DNA from 2 places in the Exiguobacterium sp. s143 genome. Region 1 is predicted to be linked to the other one. Evidence: a T-box and tRNA genes for the amino acid it is inferred to sense, from the RefSeq annotation. Region 1 holds a T-box; the other holds one or more tRNA genes.
What was found. The T-box of region 1 lies ahead of argS (arginine--tRNA ligase). A T-box ahead of a tRNA ligase gene usually reads a tRNA of that ligase, here a tRNA-Arg.

Region 1 (3,210 bases):
AATTGTCTTTCGTCCGTAATGCGTCTCCTTCAATCGGAGCAATCAAATCGGCTTCCGGCGCCGTCACGAAATCGTGAACGAAATCGACAGACTCTCCCGGTAACCAAGCAGCGACTTTCCCGTGAAACTCAGCCATGAAGGCGACCGTTTCTGCCAAAGGCTCCTGCTTCATCTGTGAAGCAGCTTGCTGTAATCGTTCTTTCGTCTCAGTCTTCATAATCTACCTCTTCTTATTCGTGGATTGGTCTTACATTTCTTCTGGAGCGCCGACACCAAGCAAACGAAGACCCTCTGTCAAGACGATCGTGACAGACTTGACGAGTGCAAGACGCGATTGTTTTGCTGCGTCATCTTCGAGAACACGGACGTGTCCGTAGTATTTATTGAAGCTTTGTGCAAGATCTAAGACGTAACGGCTGATGATTGATGGCTCACGACGTGTGAACGCGCGATCGATGACCGTCGAGAATTGGTTTAGCATCGAGACGACACCCCATGCATGATCATCTGCACTACCAGCGAATGGTGTTCCATCATAGCCACCTTTACGGAGCAATGAGTGCGCACGGGCATTCGTGTACTGGACATACGGTCCTGTTTCGCCTTCGAATTTCAACATCTGCTCAAGATCGAACTCGATGTTGTTCATCCGTTCGTTCTTCAAGTCATGGAAGATGACCGCGCCAACACCAACTTGGCGAGCCGTGGCTTCGGCATTCGCTAAGTTCGGATTTTTTTCCGCGATGTTTTGCTTCGCAACATCGATTGCTTCTTGTAGTACTTCTTCAAGCAAGACGATCCGACCTTTACGCGTCGACATTTTCTTTCCGTCCTTCATGATCAAACCGAATGGGACATGGTGCATTCCGTCGACGTTTTCGAATCCAAGTTTCTTCAAGACTGCGAACAATTGCTTGAAGTGAAGCGCTTGTTCCCCACCGACGACGTAGAACGCTTGCTCAAAGCGGTACGTTTCAAGACGATAGACGGCAGCTGCTAAGTCACGTGTCGCATAAAGCGTTGCGCCATCTTTCTTTTTAATCAAGGCAGGTGGCATACCTTCTGCTTCGAGGTCGACGACCATTGCCCCTTCTGATTCGACGAGGAGATCTTTTTCTTCGAGCAAATCGATGACGTGTTGCATCTTATCGTTGTAGAAGGCTTCTCCGTTCAAACTATCGAATTTAACACCAAGCATCTCATAGACACGGTTGAACTCAACGAGTGAGACTTCACGGAACCACGTCCAAAGAGTTGTCGCCTGCTCATCACCTTGTTCGAGTTTTTTGAACCAGAGACGTCCTTCGTCCTCAAGTGCCGGATTTGTTTCCGCTTCTTCGTGGAACCGGACGTATAATTTCAACAATTCCTTGATTGGTTCTGCACGGACCGCTTCTTCCTCACCCCACATCGTGTAAGCGACCATCAATTTCCCGAACTGAGTTCCCCAGTCCCCTAAGTGGTTGACACCGACGACGTCGTACCCTTTTTTACGCGAAATCTGGTTGAGCGCGTTCCCGATGACTGTCGAACGCAAGTGACCCATCGAGAAGGGTTTCGCGATGTTTGGTGATGAAAAATCAGTGACGATCGTTTTCCCGTTGGCTTCACTTGATCCGAACGCCTCTTTTTCCGTCAAAACTTGGTTGACGATTTCTTGCGAGACGACATCCCGGTTCAAGAAGACGTTGATGTAAGGACCAACAGCTTGAACGTTCGAGAACAACGGCGCGTCAATTTTTTCTGCGAGCTCCGAAGCAATCATGTTCGGTGCTTTACGGAATGCTTTAGCGAGCATGAAACATGGGAATGCTAGATCTCCATGATCTTCATGTTTCGGTTGCTCAATCAGTTGTTCGATTTGTTCAACTGATAAGGCACCTTCCATGACTTGATGTAATACTTCTGCATACTGCGCTTTATAACTCATCTTTATTTCCTCCTGCTTCACTGATTTTTTGGCAATAAAAAACGCCCCTTGCGCCACGCGCAAAGAGACGGAATGACCGCGGTACCACTCTTCTTGGTGTCATTTCGACACCCACCTTGTTTGGGGATAACGGGGTTCCCCCGGCTACGCCTTTTCCTTCTGGAATCGGGCAGCGTCTCAGAAGTGCGCTTCACGACCGGTTCGTCCTCAGGCTTCCACCATTCCCTGATTCGCTAGTTGACGAATATCAACCGTTACTCTCTTCATCATTGACTGTATTCGATATCTTTCACATTATACGCAATTCTTTCTTTTCTCTCAACCTTATTTTTTTGGTAAATGGCTCATCAAAATTTCCACAATTCGGGTATAGGAATAAAAGATACTTCTCAGGGGGAGGGATGTTTCATGCGCTACTACCAACATGTAGCCCGGACGAGCTGGATCGTCTTCGGTCTCGTCGCCTTGACATTATTAGTGATCGGCATCGTTCATCCACCAACCTTCCATCCTTCTGTCTCCATCATCAACACTCTTTATTTATTCGGACTCGTTCTCCTGTTTCAGTTCGATAATGTCCGTCGTGGTGGCATTTACTATACATTCCAAGAAGGCATCATCTTATTTTTATTCCTCAATTACGGTTTAACGTACGCCTTGATTTTAAGCCAAGTCGGTATTCTCGTCTTTCAATTCATGTCTCACCGAAAAGCGATTCGTTGGAAACGTTTCGTTTATCTCTACCCGATCAACGCCTTGTTCGATTTAGTCTACATCTCGCTTCCGGCCTTTGCGTATTATGCGCTCGGCGGACCAATCGGCTCAAACTTTACGTATACGAAAGCCTTACTCCCTTTCATCGGCTTTTTGATCACCGTCTTCCTTGTCTCTTATTTCCAATGTCTGTTCGTCAATCGCTTCCTCTACTTGAAATACGATTGGCAACGTCTCGTAAAACTTCAGTCCCTCGTCTACGGGATTAGCATGTTAAGTGCTCTACTTGGAATCTGGTTCTACGATGAAAGTCCGCTCGTCGCGGCTACAGTTTCCGCATTGATTCTCTTTTTGTTCAAACGTCTGTTGCAAGAGCGTGGTGACTCCCTTGAAGCAAACGATAATGCCAAGCGATTTGATGATGCGAAGGAACACTTGTTGATTTCCCGCTTCGAGCGCGAGACGATCGATTCGTTGCTCCTCGATTTACCGCATCTATTGCCGTTTTCTGAAGGTTGGATCTCGATTCAACAACAGCGGAAACAAGTCATCTATAACATCCGGAC
Region 2 (3,210 bases), on a different contig from region 1:
CCTTCCTTTGCTGCATCGTTTTTTTTGTTAAACCAAGCGCTGCCCGATATTTCGCAACCGTCCGTCGCGCGACTGTCAGACCGTCTGCTTGCAGGCGATCCGTTAATTGCTGATCACTTAACGGACAATCACTGTGCTGAATGTATTCGGCGATCCGCCGTTTAATCAAAAAACTCGAATCTCCGCTTGTCGTTCGTGAGACGAACAAGTCTTCTAAAGCAACGAGACCATGGACCGTCTCGACATACTTCGCAGCAATCGCTCGACCAATCGTTGACGGATGATGTCCCGTTGCTTCTGCGACTTGTTTTTTCGTCAATGGCTCAAGATGCAGTTCTCCCTTGAACCAGCGTTCTTGTCGCTCAAGCAAGACCGAGAGGATGGCATGCATCGTAACGCGACGTCGTTCGTACGCGCGCAAAAAAGGCGTTGCCTCTTTTAATTCGAGCCACGTCTGATCCGTGTCGAGTGTCATCCAGTCGATCTGAAGTTTTCCAACTAACAGGTGAATCCGCGCTTCTGCCATGACCGATCGTTCCTCTTTAGGAAGATCCGGTGTCCGGCTCAGCCGCGTCAATCGTTTTCGCAATCGTGTCCGGTCCTGTTCACTGAACTGAGCGAATACCTGACTCGCCGGAGCATGCCGCAACCGATCCGTCAGTTCGATCAATTCCGTGTCGTCTAGCTCGATCGCCTGTAACCATTGGCACTCGCGTTCCGAGCGGGCAGCGATGCCGACTGGTTCACATTGTTGTAAGAGTGTCCGTGCTTCTTTAATCGTTGCGACATTGGTCGAGAAGGATGCAGCGAGTTGCTCGTCCGATGTCCGCAATAAACCGTCCGCTTCTAAATACACGATGAGTTGTTCCGCCATATATCCTATTTCCTGTCTGACTGATTCTAAACGTATTTGTGCAAGAAGCTCGTCTTCATAGGACGCCAAATGTCCTGCCATCTGCTCGACCTCTAACGAAACCTGATTCGGGTAATGGCGGTGCAACCGTCGTTTCAACCGTCGCCATTCCTCCTCGAGCTCTGCCGCTGGTTGTTCAAGCACATGTAACTGATACTGTTGTGACGCCGATAACGTCATCTGTTGCGTCTGTTCCTGGCGTTGATCCATCGATTCCCCTCCCCCACTTCTTATTATAGAAGAAACGTTTTAAAAAACGTGCTCTGAACCCCTTTTGAGTCGCTAGAGAAAAGAAAAGTCATGCTTCCCTATTGCTTTTCTGAAAAAATGTCGCTATACTATTAATTGTTCAGTACATCAGATGCACCCGTAGCTCAGGGGATAGAGCACTGGTTTCCGGTACCAGGTGTCGGGAGTTCGAATCTCTCCGGGTGTACCATTTATTCAACCACAAGGCAATGCCAGCAATGGCGTTGCCTTTTTTCTATATTGATATGTTTCATTTGCCCTTGTAATGGAAAAATACCTAAAAGTCGCATCGTATCTTTTGACCAATATTGACCAAAGGATTATGATAAGGATAAGTCGAATAGGAAGCTACATACCAACTATAAGGAGGCAAAGACTATGTTAATTCCAACAGTCATCGAACAAACAAACCGCGGGGAACGTGCTTACGATATCTACTCACGTTTGCTAAAAGACCGCATCATTCTTCTCGGGAGCGCGATTGACGACAACGTCGCCAACTCAGTCGTTGCCCAACTTCTGTTCTTAGCAGCAGAAGATCCAGATAAAGAAATCTCGCTTTACATCAACAGCCCAGGTGGTTCGATCACTGCCGGTATGGCGATTTACGATACAATGAACTTCATCAAGCCACAAGTCTCAACGATTTGTATCGGTATGGCTGCATCGATGGGTGCGTTCTTGCTCCAAGCAGGCGCAAAAGGAAAACGTTTCGCGTTACCAAACGCTGAAATCATGATCCACCAACCACTCGGTGGTACACAAGGTCAAGCATCGGATATCAAAATCCATGCGGAGCGTATCATCAAAATGCGTGAGCACCTCAACAAAATCATGGCTGAAAACACAGGACAACCACTTGAAGTCATCGAACGCGATACAGAGCGTGACAACTTCATGTCAGCACAAGCTGCTGCTGATTACGGTCTCATCGACCGCGTCATGGAACGTGCATAAGTCATCCAGAGTGTCTCCTTCGGGAGACACTTTTTTTGTATCCATAAAGTCTTGTCGTTTATCGTTGCATACAAAAAACCTCCCGTTCCTTATAGAACGAGAGGTCGATGATCAGTCGATCAAGTCTGTGATGTCTGAAACGATATCGTGGTTTTCACGAATCAGCGAGTAGATCGCGTTCGCATGTGGCGAAAGCTCTTCTTCTGCTTGTAATTGTTTCAGGAATAAAGATGTTGCGAACGCAACGAGTGTGCTTTTCGGTACACCGATTGATTTCGCTTTTTTTGTTAACACTTCATCAAACTTCGCATCGACTGTCAGCGAAATACGTTTCTTTTCGTTAGCCATTTCAAAAACTCCTTAATTCGAACATTTAGTTGCATCGACTATATATTATAGTAGACTATGGTTCATCCCGCAAGCGACCCTCTTATAAGGCCCCTGTCATCGACTCTCCATTCCGTACTTTTTCAGCGATTTGATCAATCTTCCGCAACCGGTGATTGATCCCTGATTTTGAGATGGAGCCGCTTTCGACCATCTCCCCGAGCTCTTGTAACGTGACGTCTTGATGTGTCACACGCAAGATCGCGATCTCCTTCAACTTATCCGGTAAGACATCGAGTCCGACCGTCCGCTCGAGGAACTTGATGTTCTCGACTTGGCGTAATGCCGCACCGACCGTTTTGTTGAGGTTCGCCGTCTCACAGTTGACGAGACGGTTGACCGAGTTACGCATATCCTTTAAGATCCGGACATCCTCGAACCGTAGCATCGATTGTGTCGCATCAACGAGCTTGAGGAAATCGGAAATCTTCTCGCTCTCCTTGATGTAGAGGATGTGTCCCTTTTTCCGTTCGATCGCTTTCGCGTTCAAATCAAAGACGTTCGATAGACCACGGAGCGCCGCATTATGTTCTTCATATAAGCTGAAGATCTCCAAGTGATACGACGACGTCGCGGGATTGTTGAGCGAACCTCCGGCGAGGAACGCCCCTCGTAAATAAGCGCGTGCTTTTCGTTCATCGTTGAGGATCGTATCACTGATTGAACGAATCATCGTGAACCCCTCTCCGAGGATTCCGAGGTCT

Region 2: it has a tRNA-Arg gene. The T-box ahead of argS (arginine--tRNA ligase) is inferred to sense a tRNA for this amino acid. The anticodon was not compared.

What each region holds. Positions count from the first base shown of each region.
Region 1 covers NZ_JACSMX010000004.1:56,302-59,511, forward strand. The annotation lists gene KNQ03_RS13240 (hypothetical protein) at 1-217, opposite strand, end outside; gene argS (arginine--tRNA ligase) at 248-1,930, opposite strand; T-box leader at 1,991-2,209, opposite strand; gene KNQ03_RS13250 (GGDEF domain-containing protein) at 2,339-3,210, shown strand, end outside.
Region 2 covers NZ_JACSMX010000001.1:1,171,500-1,174,709, forward strand. The annotation lists gene KNQ03_RS06270 (RNA polymerase factor sigma-54) at 1-1,123, opposite strand, end outside; tRNA gene KNQ03_RS06275 (tRNA-Arg) at 1,277-1,352, shown strand; partial or broken gene clpP (ATP-dependent Clp endopeptidase proteolytic subunit ClpP) at 1,535-2,119, shown strand; gene KNQ03_RS06285 (hypothetical protein) at 2,231-2,467, opposite strand; gene whiA (DNA-binding protein WhiA) at 2,550-3,210, opposite strand, start outside.